DNA from 2 places in the Pilosibacter rotomagensis genome. Region 2 is predicted to be linked to the other one. Evidence: riboswitches for the same ligand, from Rfam matches in the RefSeq annotation. Region 2 holds a riboswitch; the other holds the start of a gene.
The links. A riboswitch is a leader RNA that binds a small molecule or an ion and turns the genes downstream of it on or off. The one in region 2 is predicted to bind FMN.
Positions count from the first base shown of each region.

Region 1: it holds a riboswitch for FMN, as region 2 does, so the genes downstream of both, ribD (bifunctional diaminohydroxyphosphoribosylaminopyrimidine deaminase/5-amino-6-(5-phosphoribosylamino)uracil reductase RibD) here and ACI3EW_RS15025 (ECF transporter S component) in region 2, are expected to answer to the same signal.

Region 1 is NZ_CM170323.1:3,145,170-3,149,384, reverse strand. It holds gene ACI3EW_RS14105 (ABC transporter ATP-binding protein) at 1-653, shown strand, start outside; gene ACI3EW_RS14100 (metallophosphoesterase) at 650-1,402, shown strand; FMN riboswitch at 1,448-1,562, shown strand; gene ribD (bifunctional diaminohydroxyphosphoribosylaminopyrimidine deaminase/5-amino-6-(5-phosphoribosylamino)uracil reductase RibD) at 1,865-2,974, shown strand; gene ribE (riboflavin synthase) at 2,997-3,695, shown strand; gene ACI3EW_RS14085 (bifunctional 3,4-dihydroxy-2-butanone-4-phosphate synthase/GTP cyclohydrolase II) at 3,822-4,215, shown strand, end outside.
Region 2 is NZ_CM170323.1:3,344,621-3,348,835, reverse strand. It holds gene ACI3EW_RS15030 (polysaccharide deacetylase family protein) at 246-1,409, shown strand; FMN riboswitch at 1,484-1,602, shown strand; gene ACI3EW_RS15025 (ECF transporter S component) at 1,788-2,423, shown strand; gene ACI3EW_RS15020 (creatininase family protein) at 2,491-3,285, shown strand; gene ACI3EW_RS15015 (L-threonylcarbamoyladenylate synthase) at 3,520-4,215, shown strand, end outside.

The sequences.
Region 1 (4,215 bases), 200 kb from region 2:
GCGGTCAGCAGCAGAGAGTCGCGATCGCCCGGGCACTGATCACGAAGCCGGATATTCTCCTGATGGATGAGCCGCTCTGCAATCTGGATGTCCAGCTCCGTGTGGAGATGAGAACCGAAATGGCGTTCTTGTTCCGGAAGCTTGGGACGACCGTCTTTCACGTCACCCATGACCCGTCGGAGGCGTTCGCGATGGCGGACCGGATCGTGATCATGAACAAGGGAAATATCGACCAGATCGATTCCCCGAAAAACTGTTACAGGAATCCGGGAACGGAGTCGGTGGCGGCTCTTTTAGGTGCCGGAAACCGGGTACATGGATACGCGAGGAAGGATGGCGGCACGCAGATCGATCTCGGTGGCAGTGTCTGCGGAACACTCGGAAGAAACGGAATCCGCAAAGATGACATGGTGACTGTCCGCTTCCGCGCGGAGAACACGGTGTGGACCGGAAGCGAGCGGCAGGAGAACAGTTTTCCGGTGGCGGTCGAGTATTCCTCCTTCGAGGGGGATTATTACCGCGTTATGGCGAAGATGGGAATGGGAGAACCGCTCTGCTTCTTAAGCCGTAACTATCTGGAAAAAGGCACGGAAGGCTACGTGAATGTGGAAGGGGACCGTCTCTATGTGTACGGCCCGGAGACAGCGGCATGAGCGGGAACCTGTATCTGATGAGTGACATTCATGGATATTTTATTCCCTTTCTGCAAATACTGAAAAAGATCCGGTTTACGGATGCGAATCGGATGGTGATCCTGGGGGATCTTGTGGCGAAAGGACCGGATTCCCTGGGACTTTTGTGCTTTGTGATGGAACATAAGAATATTCTGGCGCTGAGAGGGAATCATGAACAGCGGCTCTTACAGTATTTTGGAACAGACCGCGCGGCCGGGATCCCGGATTCCACGATGCGGCCCTGGGTGGCCGGAGACGGGGCGGGGATCATCAGGCAGATGAATATGCTGTCAGAGACAGGACGCAGGAAGGTTCTGGAGTTTATCGAAACGATGCCGCTCTGGGCAGCCATGGAGATCTGCGGCAGAAAGTATGTGTTGATTCACGGAGCGCCGGATGATGAAATGAAAAAAGAACTTCTAGCAGTGCAAAAAGATCCGGGTGGGAAAAGAAAAACAGCGGATTATGATGTCCTCATAAACCGATATGAATCACCAGACGCGGATAACCGGCTTCCAGCGGGAATGACTGCCATAGTGGGACACACGCCGACATTCAAATATGGAACACAGTACGCGGGAGATATGATCATAAGGGACGATAAGATCTTTCTGGACTGCGGAGCCGGTCAGGGATATGGATTGGGCTGTCTGGAAATATTGTCTGGCAATGACAAAAATTCCTATCGAAAATACTTTACAAATACGGAGAACGGGAGTATATTGTAAACAACCGCTGATGGAAATGACGGTCAGCGATAGGACAATTCAATAATAAGTCTTCAGGGCAGGGTGCAAGTCCCTACCGGCGGTAAAGCCCGCGAGCCGAGAGGCATGATCCGGTGAGATTCCGGGGCCGACAGTATAGTCTGGATGAAAGAAGAATTTCAGGTTTGTTTGTGATATGCGGAAGCGATCCGGTGTTCGAAAAAGAGGACAGGATCGAGAGATTCCGTATCGCGGAAGATCGGATCAGTAGCTCTGAAATAGGAAACTGTTTCAGGGCTTTTTTAATGAAAAGGATCCGGGAAAAGCTGGGAATAACGGAAATTTATATTTCCGGATGAAACAACGGACCGAATATGGAAAACCCTGTAGGCATCTACTTTACAGGTTTTTTTAACAGAAAATTCCTATGGAACTTTCTGATTGTGCCTGTAAGGCAGGTTTGCGGAAAGAGGAGTGAAAAAGATGACGGACCGGGATTATATGCTGCGGGCCATTGAGCTTGCAAAGGGGGGACTTGGCTGGACGAGCCCGAATCCCCTCGTGGGAGCTGTGATCGTGAAAGACGGAAGGATCATAGGGGAAGGTTATCATGAGCGGTGCGGAAAACTCCACGCGGAGCGAAATGCCATTGCGTCGCTCACGGAAAGCGCGGAGGGCGCGACACTCTATGTGACGTTGGAGCCGTGCTGCCATTACGGAAAGACACCTCCCTGCACGGAGGCGATCCTCGAGCAGAAGATCGCAAGAGTTGTGATCGGTTCAAGAGATCCGAATCCCCTGGTGGCAGGAAAAGGCGCGGCGATCTTAAGAGCAGCGGGAGTCCGGGTGGAAGAGGACTTTATGCGGGAGGAATGCGATGCGTTAAATCCGGTGTTCTTCCACTATATCACAAAGAAAACGCCCTATGTGGTCATGAAATACGCCATGACGGCGGACGGAAAGATCGCTGCGCGGACCGGTGACTCCAAGTGGATCACAGGAGAGAGTGCAAGGAAAAAGGTGCAGGAGCTGCGCCACCAGTATATGGGGATCATGGCGGGGATCGGCACGGTCCTGGCAGACGATCCGATGTTGAACGTCCGGATCCCCGGGCTGAAGAGCCCGGTGCGGATCATCTGCGACAGCGGACTCAGGATCCCGATGGATTCACAGATCGTGAAGACGGCAAAGGAGTACCGGACCATCGTAGCGTATGCGGGGGAGCATTCCGGGGAAGGCTGTAAAGAAGCGGAAGAGAAAGAGGAACAGCTTCACGCGGCCGGCGTGGAGACTGTGTCGGTCCCGGACGCAGACGGGCGTGTGGATCTTGGAAAGCTCATGGAATATCTCGGAAGCCAGGGTATCGACAGTGTACTTTTAGAGGGCGGCGGTACCTTAAATGACGCGGCGCTGTCAGCCGGGATCGTAAACGAGATCTGCGCGTTTATCGCACCGAAGATCTTCGGCGGTGCCGGTGCGAAGACTCCGGTTTCCGGGATCGGTGTGGCGCATCCGGCGGAAGCCGTGATGTTGACGTTAAAACAGATGGAGACGATCGGGGATGATCTGATGCTCAGATATTCGGTAGATTGAAAATGGGAAAGGAAATGAGAGCATGTTTACAGGGATTGTAGAAGAACTCGGACAGGTGAAGGCACTTTCCCTGCGCGGAAATTCCGGTACGCTGACGGTAAAAGCGAAAAAAGTTCTGGAAGGAACAAAAATCGGTGACAGCATCGCGGTCAATGGTGTCTGCCTTACGGTCACGAATATGAAAAATAACGAGTTTTCCGCCGATGTGATGGCGGAGACGGTGAGGAGAAGCAGCCTTGGAGCACTGCGTGATGGAAGTTATGTAAACCTGGAGCGGGCCATGGCGGCGGACGGCAGATTCGGCGGTCATATTGTTTCCGGTCACATTGACGGAACCGGTCAGATCGAATCGATGAGACGGGAAGAGAATGCAGTCTGGGTCACGATCGCATGTACAGATAAGATCCTGGATCTGATCGTGGAAAAAGGTTCAATCTGCATCGACGGGATCAGCCTCACGGTGGCGGCGGTGACAAAGCGGAACTTTTCAGTGTCGGTGATCCCACATACCGGCGAGGAGACAACGCTTTTGAAGAAAAAAGCAGGAGATGCGGTCAATCTGGAAAACGACATTGTGGGGAAATATATTCAGAAATTTGTGGATATCGGAAGAAATTCCGGTGCGGACAGGGGAAAAGCGGAGGACGGCAAGGATGCCGGGGACAGCACGAAAGGAAACTCCGGTCTCAGCATGGAGTTCCTTCAGAAATATGGATTTTAAAACAGATGCTTTGAAGATATTTAGAAACATCCAGAAAATATGAGATCAGAGCAGTTAAAGTTTCAGCAGTAGGAATCCTGCTGAAAGAAAAACTTTTAATAAAAGGCTCTGGAAAGGCAGGAAAATATGAACGAGCAATACAACACAATCGAAGAAGCGATCGAAGATCTGCGGGCGGGAAAGATCATTCTCGTGACAGATGACCCGGACCGGGAGAATGAGGGAGATATGATCTGCGCGGCAGAGTTCGCGACACAGGCAAATATCAATTTCATGGCAAGCCACGCAAAGGGACTGATCTGTACGCCGATGAGCGCGGCAGTGGCAGAGCGGCTGGGACTTCCGCAGATGGTATCCGAGAACACGGATAACCACTGCACGGCATTCACGGTCTCCATTGACCATGTGGACACGACAACAGGAATTTCTGCGGCGGAGCGCTCTTACACGATGATGAAGTGTGTGGATCCGGCGACAAAGCCCCAGGATCTCAGAAGACCGGGACACGTATTCCCACTTG
Region 2 (4,215 bases):
TGCTGTGCGCAAGTGATGAAACAGGCGGGTACCGTTTTACAGCAGCTGACAGCCGTGTTCGCTATATCGAAAAACCAATTCGAAATAGCCCCGTTCCTGTAACTGTGACGGTGTGAATAGTTAAATTCTGACGATTTTATGAAGATTGAGAAAAAACGCGGAAAAGATACCTTTATTTGTATTTTCATGTTAGAATATGGAAACAGGAAATATGGTGAAAAGCACCAGAGAAAAGAGGGGAACAAATGGATTGGAAAAAAATCAGACGGGCAATCTGTGGGGCAGCTGCGGCCGTCGCTGTATGCTTTACGGCAGCAGGAATGAACACAAAACCGGTATATGCGGCAGATATGGGAGCTGTGTACGGAATATTTGAGCATGGAGTCGGCTGGAGCGCATACCACGGAGACCAGACGGCGGAACGTGCCGGAAACGGGACTTATGTGACGGCGATCCGGGCGAGTCTTTCCGGACAGCCGGAGGGAATGAGCGGAACACTTTCTTATCAGGTAAATTTAAGCGGTTCCGGCTGGCTTTCCTGGCAGGAAAATATGGCGGAGACCGGAACGATCGAGACGGGGATGCCGCTCGAGGCGATCCGGATGGAGCTCACAGGGCAGTTAAAAGATCATTATGATGTTTATTACTCAGTATTCCAGAATGGGTCATGGACAGCTCCGGTAAAAAATGGTGAGACGGCCGGAACAGAAGGACAGGGACTTCGCGTGGACGGAATCTGGGTTACTGTGACAGAAAAAGATGCAGCAGCTCCGGAGGGACCGAAGAATGGAGGAATTGATCCAACAAGACCGATGGTGGCGCTGACTTTCGATGACGGACCATCCAAATATACAGAGCGTATTCTGAATTCGCTGGAGGCGAATGGCGGAAGAGCAACGTTCTTTATGGTTGGAAATCGTGTGGCTTCTTATGCATCCACGGTAAAGCGCATGGCGGATCTCGGATGTGAGACGAACAGCCATACCTGGGCGCATACATATCTCACAAATATGTCCGAAGGTCAGATCTTGCAGAGCTTAAACCAGACCCGTGATGCGATCGTTGCAGCAGGCGGAAATGCACCGAAAGGAGTTCGCCCGCCGGGAGGAAAGATCAATGATGCGAGCAAAGCAGTTCTTGCGAAGGCAGGAATGCCGTCGATCGTATGGTCGGTAGATACTCTGGACTGGAAGACGAGAAATGCCCAGAAGACGATCGATACCGTTTTAAGCCAGGTCAAAGACGGGGATATCGTTTTGATGCATGATCTCTATGAGCAGAGCGCGATCGCAGCAGAGACGCTGATCCCGGAGCTTACAAAGAGAGGTTACCAGCTTGTGACTGTCAGCGAGATGGCGGAGCTTCGCGGCGGAATGGCAGCAGGACATTCCTATGGACATTTCCGCTAAGGGGGAACTTGCACGGATAAAAAATGATTGCATAGCAAATAAAAATGTGATATTCTGTTATCGAACAAATAAATATCGTTCTTCGGGGCGGGGTGAAATTCCCCACCGGCGGTATAGTCCGCGACCTGCGCTGAGCAGCTGATTTGGTGAAATTCCAAAACCGACAGTATAGTCTGGATGAGAGAAGAAATTGTATGACAGGAATAGTAGATACAGGTCCCGGACTTTTTTAATTGTCCGGGATCTTTTTTGTATAACAACGAGAACGTGCCGGGGCACATTCCGATGAATTTTTTCCTGCACAGCAATTCCTTGTTACGATACCGTGTCCCTATCCGGTATTTCTGCAGAAGAACAACACGTACAAGGAGGATCATTATGAACCAGAACAAAGTATTAAGTGTCAGAAACATCGTGCTGATCGCCATGTTCAGCGCACTCGCAGCCGTATTGGAGACGATCCAGGTGGCAGTTCCGTTTGCACCGCCGTTTTATAAACTGGATTTCGCAGAGCTCCCGGTACTGATCGGTGGTTTCGCCATGGGACCGGCACAGGCGGCACTCATTGCGATCGTGAAGAATCTTTTAAAACTGCTCTTAAACGGAACAAGCACTTACTATGTCGGTGAGCTTGGAAACATCATCGGAAGCTGTATGTTCTCCGTGCCGGCAGCTCTGATCTACCGCAGACATAAGACGAAAAAGACAGCGATGATCGCTCTTGTTGTCGGTGTATTCTGTGCAGTTATCGGTGCAGTATTTGTAAACTGTGCGATCACTCTTCCGTTCTACGCAAAAGTTGCTTTCGGCGGAATCGAGAATATCATCGCGATGGGAACAAAGATCAACCCGGCGATCACAAACCTTTACACATTCGCTCTTTTCGCAATCATCCCGTTTAACATTGTAAAATGCGGACTGAATGCGATCGTGACGGCGCTTGTATACAAGCATGTCAGTGCGATCATTCATTCCGGGATCCACAGAGAGAAGAAAACTGAAACGATTCAGTAGGTCTGCGCATTTACTGCGCTGACTGTAAGAAAACATTGGTTTGAAGGCACTGAATGGAGAAAAAACAATGGTAAGGTACTATAATGAACTGACAAGACTGGAAATGGAACAGGTCGATAAAGATGAGACGGTAGTCATGATCCCGGTAGGGGCATTGGAGCAGCATGGAAACCAGTGTCCGCTTGGCACGGACGAGATCATTGCAGAGGGAACAGCGAGACGGATCAAGGAAGCGCTGGACCGGGAGATCCCGGACTATCCGATGCTCATTTTCCCGCTGATTCCGGTGGGACTCAGCACGGAACACATCAATTTCTGCGGCTCCGTGACATTGAAACCGGACACATTCTACCACGTTTTGTATGACATCTGCAAAGGGCTGGCTCATCATGGTTTTAAAAAGATCGCGATCTTAAACTGCCACGGCGGAAATTCTCCGATCATCCAGGTGCTGAGCAGAGAACTTCGAAGTGAGCTTGGAATTGCCGTATTTATCATCAACTGCGGTGCATTTTTTGGCAATCAGGCGGTGAAAGATACTGTGACACCTGGAAATGTCTGGGATTTCCATGGAGGAGAGATGGAGACATCGATGGTCCTCGCGGAACGGCCGGAGACGGTAAAACTGGAGACCTCTGAGGCGGGGATCCCGAAGAAATTTATGGGAAACAAGACGTTCACTGTTTACGGACCGATCACACTCGGCTGGGTATCGGAAGAGTGGGAAACCGAGGATGGAAAGCCGATCGGGATCGGCGGAGACCCGAGCGGGGCAACGGCAGAGAAAGGCAATCAGATCTACGACAGTTTTGTGGAGTCGATCCTTTCCGGACTGAAAGAGATAAGAAGATGGAAGGATTGACGGAGAGCCAGTAAATCCGCCGGAAATCTGTTGCAACCATAACATCCATGTGCTAAACTGAATACGCAATTAAACAAAGTAAGGTGCTGCGTTTTGTGCAGCACCTTTATCATTAGAAAAAACTGGGATCATGCAGAAATACTGCGAATTTCAAGGCGCAGGGCAGTTCTGAGAGCGTGGGGAAAGAGACTCCGGCTCCAAACATTATTGATAAGAGAATCGAGAGTGCATAATATGAATACAAAAGTAGTTCGCATCAGAGAAGAAGAAAAGACAAGAGAAGCACTGGAAAAAAATCCGGGGCTTCTGGAGGCGGCAGAGATCTTAAGAAACGGCGGCCTTGTGGCATTTCCGACCGAGACTGTTTACGGTCTCGGCGCGAATGCGTTAAATGAGGAAGCGGCAAAGAAAATCTATGCGGCAAAAGGACGTCCATCCGACAATCCGCTGATCGCCCATATTTCCTGTATGGAGGAACTCCCGGCGATCGTAAAGGAAATTCCGGAAGCCGGGCGGAAATTGGCGGAAAAATACTGGCCGGGCCCGCTGACCATGATCTTTCCGAAAAAAGACATTGTGCCTTACGGAACGACCGGTGGTCTTGACACCGTTGCGGTCCGCATGCCGTCTGACCCGGTGGCAAACTGCCTGATCCATCTGGCGGGAGTTCCGGTCGCGGCGCCGAGTGCCAATACATCCGGAAGACCGAGCCCGACAAAGGCGGAACATGTCATCGAAGATATGGACGGAAAGATCGAGATGGTGATCGACGGCGGTGCCGTTGGGATCGGCGTGGAGTCCACGATCGTGGATGTGTCGAGTGAGGTTCCGACACTTTTAAGACCGGGGGCGATCACGATCGAGATGCTCCGTGAGACACTGGGGCAGGTTGATATCGATCCGGTGATCCTGGGACCGGTGAGCGGAGAT